DNA from 2 places in the Rhodococcus sp. P1Y genome. Region 1 is predicted to be linked to the other one. Evidence: riboswitches for the same ligand, from Rfam matches in the RefSeq annotation. Region 1 holds a riboswitch; the other holds the start of a gene.
The links. Region 1 has a riboswitch for S-adenosylmethionine ahead of D8W71_RS13315 (bifunctional o-acetylhomoserine/o-acetylserine sulfhydrylase). Riboswitches for the same ligand answer to the same signal wherever they lie in the genome.

Region 2: linked by a shared signal. The riboswitch ahead of D8W71_RS00295 (aminotransferase class V-fold PLP-dependent enzyme) and the one ahead of D8W71_RS13315 (bifunctional o-acetylhomoserine/o-acetylserine sulfhydrylase) in region 1 are both predicted to bind S-adenosylmethionine.

Annotation. Positions count from the first base shown of each region.
Region 1 covers NZ_CP032762.1:2,886,198-2,892,161, reverse strand. The annotation lists gene D8W71_RS13330 (response regulator transcription factor) at 1-68, opposite strand, end outside; gene D8W71_RS13325 (ABC transporter substrate-binding protein) at 322-1,359, shown strand; gene D8W71_RS13320 (MFS transporter) at 1,470-2,627, opposite strand; SAM riboswitch class IV at 2,944-3,073, shown strand; gene D8W71_RS13315 (bifunctional o-acetylhomoserine/o-acetylserine sulfhydrylase) at 3,251-4,588, shown strand; gene metX (homoserine O-acetyltransferase MetX) at 4,585-5,742, shown strand; gene D8W71_RS13305 (DUF3017 domain-containing protein) at 5,755-5,964, opposite strand, start outside.
Region 2 covers NZ_CP032762.1:55,097-61,060, forward strand. The annotation lists gene alc (allantoicase) at 1-926, shown strand, start outside; gene D8W71_RS00285 (YbaK/EbsC family protein) at 992-1,465, shown strand; gene D8W71_RS00290 (hypothetical protein) at 1,478-1,987, opposite strand; gene D8W71_RS00295 (aminotransferase class V-fold PLP-dependent enzyme) at 2,124-3,467, opposite strand; SAM riboswitch class IV at 3,522-3,637, opposite strand; gene D8W71_RS00300 (Pls/PosA family non-ribosomal peptide synthetase) at 3,842-5,964, shown strand, end outside.

The sequences.
Region 1 (5,964 bases):
CGCAGCCGCGCGGCAAGTGCTCCGGAGATGGTCGGCTCGTCGTCGACGACCAGGACGGTGCGGTTCATGTATTCGACCCTAGAGGGCTGTCGTGGAGGAGACGGCCAGGAAATGTGGAGGTTCGGTGAAGATCGCGGATGGGGCGGTTCACCGCCAGGAACGAATGTGTTCGCGCTACCCGATTGCGTTCGCGCGTACCCGATCGGGGGCGCACGAACGCACTCCGTCAGCGGGAACCAAGTGTTCGCTAGTGAGGATCGGCTACCCTTACCGCAAACCGGAGACATTGCTCTCTGTCGTATCCCCCCGAAAGGCGTATCCATGGTTGCATCCCGGCGATTGCTACAACTGAGCGCAGCCGTCACAGCTGCTGCTTTGCTGATGTCCGCGTGTTCCAGCTCGTCCGACGACCAGGCGGAACCCACAAGCACCAGTTCGGGTGGCGCCTTCCCCGTCACCGTGGACCATGCGTTCGGCGAAACGACCGTCGACGCAGAACCGACGCGCGTCGTCTCGGTGGGATACACCGAACAGGACACTCTGCTTGCACTCGGCGTGAAGCCCGTCGGCGTCACGGAGTGGTACGGCGAGCAGCCTTTCGCGACGTGGCCGTGGGCGCAGGAGGCGTTGGGCGATTCCCAGCCCGAGGTCCTCGATATTTCCGATGGCTTCCAGTACGAGCGGATCGTCGGACTCGAACCTGACTTGATCATTGCGACGAACGCAGGCCTCGACCAGGAAAGCTACGACAGACTCAGCGAGATCGCGCCGACCATTGCCCAGTCGGGCGACTCGTCCGCCAGCTTCTCCCCGTGGGACGAACAGGCCAGAAACATCGGTGCAGCCGTTGGCAAAACGGACGAGATCGAAGACATCATCGCCGGCATCGACGAGAAGTTCGCCGCCGCCAGGGCGGAACACCCGGAGTTCGAGGGCACCAAGGCGATCTTCCTTCAGAACGCCATCTACGAGGGCGACGCAATCGCCTACCAGAACGGCCTCAGCACCGACTTCCTGACCGACCTCGGTTTCGTGGTTCCATCGGACCTCGACGCCTTCGCGCCGGCCGACGGTAGTGGCCAGGCATACATTCCGCTGGAGAATCTCTCGGTGCTCGACTCGGCCGACGTTCTCTTGTGGGGGACCGAGAAGCCCGAGGACCGCACCGCCCTCGAGCAAGAGCGCGTGTACCAGAACCTCGAACGGGTCAAGGAGAACAAGCTCGTCTTCACCGACGCCGTCACGGCCGGCGCGATCTACTTCACCAGTCCGCTGAGCCTGCCGTACGTCATCGACCAACTGGTGCCTGCATTCGCGAGCACACTTGCCGGCGAGGGCGCGGCGACGACCACGAGCTGACCGAGTCCTGCGCCGAGATCGAGGTTGTGCGCCGAAACCGCAGACTTTCGCGGCACAACCTCGATCTCGACCGGGCTCAGGCAGCGAAGTACGTCAGGCAGCGAGGTGCGTCAGGAAGCTTTGAGCGCGGTGGCGTCGCTGCGTCGCTGCATCCACATGGCCGTTGCCAGCACGGCGAGACCTGCCACCGCCAGCATCGAACCGACTGCCGCAGGCGCGGTGTATCCGAATCCCGCGGCAATGACTGCGCCGCCGAGAGCAGCGCCGATCGCATTCGCCAGATTGAACGCCGCGTGATTGAGCGACGCGGCAAGGGTCTGGGCATCGTCGGCGACGTCCATCAACCGCGTCTGCAAACCGGGGATGACCGATGAACCCGATGCGCCGATCAGAAATACGAGAACGAGCGCGCTGATCGGGTTGTGTGAAGCAACCACGAACACGGCGAGAAATACCGCCATCGACGCAAGGCCGATGAAGGTCCCGCGCAACTGGTACCGATCAGCGAGCCAACCTCCGACGAAGTTGCCTGCAACCATGCCGAGGCCGTAGATCATCAGTGCGACCGGTACGAACGCACGGGCCAACCCGGCAACATCGGTGAGAGTGGATGCAATGTAGGTGTAGACGGCGAACATGCCGCCGAATCCGACCATGCCGACGAACAACGTCATCCACACCTGACCACGTCGCAGAGCGCCGAGTTCGGTGATCGGATTGGTGGTCGGCATGCCGTCGAGACGCGGCATCCACATGATCAGGGCGGTGACGGTCAGCGCGCCGATGACAGCGACGACCGCGAATGCACTGCGCCAGCCGAGCGCCTGGCCCAGCCACGTCGCCGCGGGGACGCCGACGACGTTCGCGACCGAGAGACCCATCATGACCATCGCCACGGCCTTGGCCCGCTTACCCGGCTCGGCGAGATGCGCGGCAACAAGGGCCGCGATGCCGAAAAACGCACCGTGAGGAAGACCTGCGACGAACCTCGATGCCACCAGCTCACCGAAGCTGGGCGCGAACACCGTCCCGAGATTTCCGAGGGTGAACGCCACCATGAGTCCGATCAGCAGCACACGTCGCGGAACCCGAGCGGCAAGGGTGGCGATCGCGGGCGCACCGACGACGACGCCGAGTGCGTAGGCCGAGATCATGTGACCGGCGGACGGTTCGGAGATTCCCATCGTCGTCGCAACGTCGGGAAGAAGACCCATCGACGCGAACTCGGTGGTTCCGATTCCGAACCCACCGATCGACAACGCGAGCATCGCGAGCCGCCTGCGAGAAGAGAGGGGCCTACGACTGCCGCTCGGACCGTTCGACACCCTGTCGCGCACCGCGCTGACATTTTTGGCGAAAGCCGAATCGGTGACAGTCACAGCAAAACAACCTTGTCTCGAAGGGGGAGGTATCGACGCGAACCCAAGAGGGAACGGCCACTGAATCGATTCTGTTCCCTCGACCGATCAAATTTCGAATCGCCACACGGTGATTGTGCTCACCCAGTCGACTCGCATCCCGTTGGGAGGAATCACCGAGAGTCGTTGTTTCCCGATCTCGGTGACCCCGCTAGGATTCACCGCAGGTCATGAGTACCAGCATCAAGCCCCGGCTTGCTGGTCGGCAACCCTCCAACCGCGGTGGGGTGCCCCGGGTGACAAGACCTGGTTGGTCGGCGACGCGTACCTGCGCCGCCAACGAGCAAGCGCGGGTCCGCCTCATCGAGATGGAAGACGAGGTCGGCGGACCCACCGAACGAGCGCGACTGGAAACAGCGCGCTCGAAAAGGAGGTTCACCATGTGTTGTTGTACCGATACGCCCCGCCCAGGCTCCCACCACGAGAGCCCATTCGAAATTTGAACATCCTTCGAAGACGGAGTTATCACTCACATGACCGACAGCACCCCTGACGTCGTAGACGCAGCAGGCACCCCCATCGAGGACCCCACCGCATCGTGGAGCTTCGAGACCAAGCAGATCCACACCGGACAGACGCCGGACGGCGCCACGAACGCCCGCGCGCTGCCGATCTACCAGACCACCTCGTACACCTTCGACAACACCGATCACGCTGCCGCGTTGTTCGGGCTCGCCGAGCCCGGCAATATTTACACCCGCATCATCAACCCCACCCAGGACGTCGTCGAGCAGCGCATCGCCGCTCTGGAAGGTGGAGTTGCAGCGCTCCTACTCGCCTCCGGGCAGGCCGCGGAGACCTTCGCGATTCTCAATCTGGCCGAGGCAGGCGACCACATCGTCGCGAGCCCACGCCTCTACGGCGGAACGTACAACCTCTTCCACTACACACTCCCCAAACTCGGAATCACCGTGACTTTCGTCGACGATCCCGACGACCTGGAGCAGTGGCGAGCAGCGATCACCCCGAAGACCAAGGCGTTCTACGGTGAGACCATCTCCAACCCGAAGAACGACATCTTCGACATTCCCGGCATCTCCGGGGTAGCCCACGAGAACGGCATTCCGTTGATCGTCGACAACACCGTCGCGACGCCGTACCTCATCCGGCCGTTGGAGCATGGGGCCGACATCGTCGTCCATTCGGCGACCAAGTATCTCGGCGGCCACGGGACGGCCATCGCAGGTGTCATCGTCGACGGCGGCACGTTCGACTGGACGCAGGGGCGTCACGCCAACTTCACCACCCCCGACCCCAGCTACCACGGCGTGGTGTTCGCCGACCTGGGTGCACCCGCGTTCGCTCTCAAGGCCCGCGTGCAATTGCTCCGCGACATCGGCGCAGCAGTGTCGCCGTTCAATGCCTTCCTCATCAGCCAAGGACTGGAAACGCTGAGTCTGCGCATCGAGCGGCATGTCGAGAACGCACAGAAGGTCGCCGCGTTCATCGAGGCACGCGAGGACGTCGAGTCCGTCAACTACGCAGGCCTGAAGTCCTCGCCGTGGTACCAGCGTGGACAGGAGTTGGCCCCTAAGGGGCAGGGCGCGATCATCGCGTTCGAACTGAAGGGCGGCATCGACGCGGGCAAGAAGTTCGTCAACGCACTCAGCCTTCACAGCCATGTCGCTAACATCGGTGATGTGCGTTCACTTGTCATTCACCCCGCATCGACAACCCACTCCCAGCTGACACCGGAGGAGCAACTCGCCTCGGGCGTCACCCCCGGTTTGGTCAGGCTCGCTGTGGGCATCGAAGGGATCGACGACATCCTCGCCGATCTCGAAACCGGATTCGCCGCGGCGGCATCTTGACAATCGGCTCTGTGCACGACGTCCGTCCGGCTGCGGGCTTTCCGCCGCCGGACGGACGGCTCGGCAGTATCGACATCGGCCCACTCGAATTGGAGAGCGGCGCATCGCTTCCTGCGGTATCCGTTGCTGTTCAGCGCTGGGGTGAGCTCGCTCCCGGTCGCGACAATGTCGTGCTGGTCGAGCACGCACTGACGGGCGATTCGCACGTCAGCGGACCCGCCGACGACCACCATGCCCTTCCGGGCTGGTGGAACGGCATGGTCGGACCAGGCGCACCCATCGATACCGACGAGTGGTGCGTCATCGCATCCAACGTTCTCGGCGGGTGCGGTGGCACGACTGGACCCAGCTCGCTCGCATCCGACGGCACTCCCTACGGCAGCAGATTTCCGGAAATCTCCATCCGCGACCAAGTCGCAGCTGAGGCTGCGCTGGCGGATGTTCTCGGGATCGAGCGGTTCGCCGCGGTTGTCGGCGGATCGATGGGCGGCATGCGGACACTCGAGTGGATCGTCGAACACCCCGACCGTGTCGGGGCTGCGCTCGTACTCGCCGTCGGCGCGCGCGCGACCGCAGACCAAATCGGTACCCAAACCACGCAGATCGACGCCATCACGTCCGATCCCGAATGGCAGGGCGGCAACTATCACGGCACCGGGCGATCGCCACGAGCCGGACTGAAGATTGCTCGGCGTATCGCACACTTGACCTACCGCACCGAGAGCGAACTCGATCTGAGGTTCTCGAACTCCGCACAGGATGACGAAAACCCTTGGAACGGCGGAAGATACGCAATCGAAAGCTACCTCCAACATCAAGCAAACAAGTTGGCGGACAGGTTCGACGCCAGTACCTACGTCCTGCTGAGCGAAGCGATGAACAGACACGACATCGGACGCGGACGCGGAGGAATCGACGCCGCCCTCGCCCGTGCGACGGTTCCCACGATCGTGGGTGGAGTCGATTCGGACCGTCTGTATCCCCTGCGCCAGCAGAAGGAAATCGCCCGTGGCTTGCCGGAGTGCAGTGGCCTCGAGGTCATTCAGTCCAGAGACGGCCACGACGGATTTCTCACCGAGGCAGGTGCGGTGGCCGTACTACTGGGCGAGACGATGGCGAACGCGCGGTCCGCACGCGCAGCCAAGACGGGCTGACGGTAGCTGCCGTCAGTCCGTTCCGAGCGGGTCGATCGAGGACGAGAGAAACACGATCGCCCCTCCGACGAGGGCAAGTGCAGACACGTCGAACGGACGTGAACGGACCGCCAGAAGCCCCACCTGATTCTCAGGCAGACACAACCTGAACCCAGCTGCAAGGATCGTTGCGATTCCCAGCACGAACGAACCACGTCGCCAGCGATCCGCAAGAACCAGTAA
Region 2 (5,964 bases), 2.8 Mb from region 1:
ATCTCGCCGTCCGCACTCTGGGCGGCGCCGTCGTGTGGGCGAACGACGAAACGTTCGCGGAGAAGGAGAACCTCGTCAAGCCGGGCAAGGCCGACTACCAGCCTGCGACCTTCGGCCACAAGGGCCAGATCTACGACGGGTGGGAGACGCGTAGGCGTCGGGAAGCGGGTTACGACGAAGCCATCGTCCGACTCGGCGCGCCCGGCGTCGTCGACGCTGTGGTGGTGGACACCGCGTGGTTCACCGGCAACTACCCGCCGGAAATCTCCATCGAGGCGGCGTCGATCGAGGGTTTCCCGTCGGCGCGTGAACTGCACGAGGACACCGAGTGGACGACGATCGTGCCGAAGAGCTCGGTCAACGGGGACACCGAGAACCGGTTCGGGGTCGCATCCGACGAGCGCTGGACGCACGTCAAGCTGTCGATCTACCCCGACGGCGGTGTGGCACGACTGCGCGTACTCGGACGCGGGCGTCCCGACCCACGGTTCATCGCGGCCGGCCCGTTCGACCTCGCGGCCCTCGAGAACGGCGGCTACGTCTCCGCGTGTTCCAACATGTTCTACAGCTCGCCGAACAACCTGCTGTTCCCCGGACCGCCGCGGTCGATGGGTGAGGGCTGGGAAACCTCACGCAGGCGTAACGACGCCAACGACTGGGTCCAGGTAGCCCTCGCCGGACGAGGCACGATCGAACTGGCCGAGCTCGACACGTCGTGCTTCCTCGGAAACGCCCCGGGTGCTGCGTCGCTCAAAGGCCTTCTCGGAGATGGCGAATGGATCGAACTGCTACCGAAGACCCGCCTGCAACCCGACACACGTCACCGGTTCCTGCTGGAGCGCACCGAGCCGGTCTCCGAAGTACGCATGGACATCTTCCCCGACGGGGGTATGGCACGCCTGCGGCTCTTCGGCTCGTTGTCGTAGCGGCAATCCGAGTCCAGCGGCCGGTAGTAACTGCGAAAATGCCGCGGTAGCAATACCCTTGGTAGATGAACCGGCTACTTCACCCGAACGCAGCCCACGTCGCCGACATTCTGATTTCGCGCGGACATCACGGAGTGGTGGTCACCTCGCCGGAGCCGACCCCGACCGCGGACGCCGCTGCCGCATCGCTCGGGGTCAGCGTCGGCGCGATCGTGAAATCTCTTGTCTTCCTGCTCGACGACGATCCAGTGCTTATCCTCGTGTCGGGTGCACACCAGGTAGATCTCGACGCCACCGGACAGCGCCTGGGCGGCACGTTGACGCGGGCACCGCTGGAACTGGTCAAGCATTCGACGGGTCAGCCGATCGGCGGTATCGCACCGGTCGGCCATCCGACGAATCTACCGACGTTCGTCGACGAGACCCTCTCGGACTACCCCGAGTTGTGGGCTGCTGCAGGGCATCCGAACACGGTCTTCAAGACCACGTGCTCGGAGCTTCTGCGCATCACCGCCGGTCTCGCCATCGATGTCACCTAGACGCGGGAGCGCTCAGGAGGCCAGCACCCGTGTCGGCGTCAGCGAGCCGGTCGCGGCCAGAAGCTTCTCGGCGGAGAATAAGACACCGCGATCCTCCAGCCAGGGCACGACGCCGCGTGCGATCTTGTCGAGGTTCCGCTGCTCGGGCCCGACGGCGATGAGGGTCACCCCGTCGGCCACCTCCGCTGCCTTCACGTCGGCGACGAGCCCCGCGAGACCGGAGGGGGTCCCGACGTACCGGATGGAACTCGGCACCGCCGGGAGGTCCAGCGCGGCGAATTCCCGACGCGCGGTCCGTGCATCGTCGGCGACGTGGATCTCGATATCGAGAAACACCGCAACGCTGTCGGCATCTTTGCCTGCCTCGACGGCCTCGGCCCTGGCACGTGCTCTTGCCTGCTGACCCTCGCGGAGATCCGAGGCGTGGATGCGAACTATCGACTCGGTAGGGCGAGCGTCGGTGACTTCCGTCCATGCGCCTGGAGTTGCAAGGGCAAGGCGGACAGGTGAGTTGTTCGACATGAAATTGGTCCCGTCGTGCAAGCGAGGTGTTGGGGAGGATGACTGAAGTCCGAACACCTACACGAGCCAGAGGCCGTCCGGCACAGATCGACGTATCGATCGCGCCAGAGTCGGTTCTGCGACAGAGCAATTGCCCTCATGAGGCGATGCTAACCGTTTGCGTTGCGCATGGGGATCCCACGCCTGCGGCACCGCCTGCCAGCTCGGGGAACGGGCGAGGGTCGGGAATAGGATTCCACCAACCGTTCTCCTCCTCGTACGTCCAGGAGGGCCCGTCGGCGACGAGCGTCTCGATGGCCCCGATCAGCCGATCCACATCGGCGTCGGAACTGCCGAGCCCCAGGCTGGCGCGCACGGCACCGTCCGCGTGACCCAGTCGCGCGAGCAGCGGGTGAGCGCAGAACTTGCCATCCCGCACTCCGATGCCGTGCTCGGCCGACAGGTACGCAGCGATCTCGCCGGGGCCGAATCCATCTACGGAAAATGTGACTATCCCCACACTGTCCGGGGAGTCGTTCCACACCGTCAGTACGTCGACGCCAGGCACCGCCGTCAACCCGTCGCGCAGGCGATCGGACAGTCGACGCTCGTGGTCGACCGAACCTGCCACCTCGAAATGCTCGAGGGCTTCACATGCTGCCGCCAAGGCGACGACGCCGAGCACGTTGGGTGTACCCGCCTCGTGACGTGCCGGAACCGGCGCCCACTCGGCGTGATCGAGACCGACGTGGCGAACAGCCCCGCCGCCTGCGAGATAGGGCTCGGCGGCGTCGAGCCAGTCACGCTTACCGACGAGCACGCCGGCACCGTGCGGCGCGTACAACTTGTGTCCGGAAAACGCGAGGTAGTCCACCCCCAGGGCCTCGATGTCGACCCGTCGATGGGGTACCAATTGCGCACCGTCGACGAGGATGCGTGCGCCGTATCGGTGCGCGAGAGCAGCGAGCTCGTCGATCGGAAGTACTTCGCCGGTCACATTGGAGGCGCCCGTCACCGCAAGCAGCGCAGCCGGTTTGGCAGCGAGTTCGGCTTCGATCGATACCAGGGTCTCGGCGATGGACTCGGCCGCGACGACGACGCGGCGGTCGTTCCAGGGCAGCAGGTTCGCGTGATGCTCGATATCGAGAACCACGGTGTCTCCCGGCACGCACCCGGCAAGAAGGTTCAGCGAGTCGGTGGTGTTCCTGGTGAAGATGACAACCGCATCCGATTGCGCTCCAACGAAATTCGACACCGTCACGCGTGCCTTTTCGTACGCCGCAGTGGACACGCGTGATGCGTACCCGGCGCCGCGGTGAACGCTCGAGTAGTAGGGCAACAGATCGGCAATTCGCTCGGTCACGTGGGCGAGCGCAGGCGCGCTGGCCGCGTAGTCGAAATTGGCGTACGTGCAGGTACTTCCATTCACCAGAGGAACCTGCAGATCAGCGCCGCTGACTGTAGCGAACGAAGCACACGAGTTGTCGAGAACAGCAGTCATGACAAATAACCCCTTGTCGATCAAGGGACCCGAAGAATCGTCAGTGAGAAGTCGAGTCCGCGCTTGCTGCACCGGTTTTCCGGCGTCAGCCAGGTCGTCACCCGGAGCACCCCACCGCGGAGGAGGGTTGCCGACCAGCAAGCCGGGGCTTGATGCTGGTACTCATGACCTGCACAGAGGATGGCAAAAGTGCCACTGGATTGTCAACCCGGGAGGTAGGAAACCTCCAACTCGATTAAGCTGTGCCCGGTGCCGAGACCGTACGAGATGCAGCTTTGCGCGAACGAAACGTCCGTTCACCTTCTGGACAACCGAACATGAGATAACGACCGCTGACGTTCGTTTCGGTACAACACGAGAAGAAGGAACACCGGTTGTCTGTGCAATCACAATCGGATTCGGCTAGCGTCCAGCCCTCGGCTGGCGTCCCCGCCGAATTCTTGCGCGCAGGGCGCGCTCCATCGGAGCGAACGCTCATCGACATCCTGCGCTCGACCACCTCGCAGTACCCCGATGCCGCGGCGATCGACGACGGCACCGTCTCGGTCACCTACCGCGAGCTCCTCGAGGACATCGACGAAGGCGCGCAGTGGCTGGCCAGGGCTGGAGTAAGGCGCGGCGACCGCGTCGGAATCAGAATGCCCTCGGGTTCGTTCTCGCTCTACGTCGCCATCTTGTCGATCCTCAATGCGGGTGCCGCCTACGTGCCCGTCGATGCCGACGACCCGGACGAACGGGCCGAGCTGGTGTTCGGCGAAGCGAAGGTCACTGCCGTCGTCACGGCAGGAGGAATCGCGGCGGGTACGGCCGACAAGCAGGACACCCCGATCCCGGACACCCTCACGATCCCTTCACCCGACGAAGACGCGTGGGTCATCTTCACCTCCGGCTCCACCGGGACCCCGAAGGGTGTGGCCGTCAGCCACCGCAATGCGGCGGCGTTCGTCGACGCCGAGGCACGGATGTTCATGCAGGACGACCCGCTGGGTCCGGGTGACCGGGTACTCGCAGGCCTTTCGGTGGCGTTCGACGCGTCGTGCGAGGAGATGTGGCTCGCGTGGCGTCACGGCGCATGCCTGGTGCCCGCTCCGCGCTCTCTCGTTCGCAGTGGTTTCGACCTCGGGCCGTGGTTGATCGCCCGCGACATCTCCGTCGTCTCGACGGTTCCCACGCTCGCCGCTCTGTGGCCTGCCGTAGCTCTCGAAGCCGTCCGGCTGCTCATCTTCGGCGGTGAAGCGTGCCCACCCGAGCTGGCCGAGCGCCTCGCCGTCGACGGCCGCGAGGTCTGGAACACCTACGGTCCGACGGAAGCAACCGTCGTCGCGTGCGCGTCGATCATGGACGGCAAGGGCCCGGTGCGTATCGGACTCCCGCTCGACGGGTGGGATCTCGCCGTGGTGGACGGAGGCGGCAATCCCGTCGCCGTCGGGGAGGTCGGTGAGCTGGTCATCGGCGGAGTCGGACTTGCGCGCTATCTCGATCCGGCCAAGGACGCCGAGAAGTACGCCCCGATGCCGACGCTCGGATGGGACCGCGCCTATCGCAGCGGCGACCTCGTCAAGCTCGAGCTCGAAGGCTTGCTCTTCCAAGGCCGCGCCGACGACCAGATCAAACTCGGCGGCAGACGCATCGAACTCGGTGAGATCGACAACGCGCTTCAGTCGTTGCCCGGCGTCGGCGGCGCGGCCGCAGCCGTCAGGAAGACCGGTGCGGGCAACTCGGTCCTCGTCGGCTACCTGGCTAGTACCGACCCGAATTTCGATCTGGACGCAGCCCGCAAGATTCTGGCCGAGCAGTTGCCGTCGGCGCTCGTTCCACGCCTCGCACTCGTCGACGAGATGCCGACGCGCACCTCGGGCAAGGTCGACCGCAACGCTCTTCCGTGGCCACTCCCCGGCATGGGCGAGTCCTCGGACCTGACCGGGACCGCCGGATGGGTCGCCGAATTGTGGACCAACATCCTCGGTGCCCAGGTCTCCGACGAGAACGCCGACTTCTTCCAGAACGGCGGCGGATCGCTGTCCGCCGCACAGCTGGTGACCGCCCTACGCGAGCGATTCCCGGAAATCACCGTCGCTCAGCTGTACGACCACCCGCGGCTGGGTTCGCTCGCGCGGTATCTGGACGAGCTGAAGCCTCCGCTCGACATCGTTCCGCGCGAGGTCGAACCAACCTCTCGGACAGCGCAGTGGACGCAGATCGCCGCGACGATTCCGTTGACGACGTTGACGGGACTGCAATGGATCACGTGGGTCGGGATCCTGTTCAACGTCATGAGCTGGTTCGCGTACGTGCCATGGGCGCCGACGCTGTCATGGTGGTGGATTCTTCCCGCATTCATCTTGTTCATCAGTCCGGTCGGCCGGATGGCGATCTCGGTCGTCGGGTCCCGGCTGCTGCTGGCAGGGCTCCAGCCCGGCGCCTACAAGCGCGGCGGAAGCGCGCACATTCGGTTGTGGACGGCGACGCGCCTGACCGACGCCAGCGGTGCGTCGAA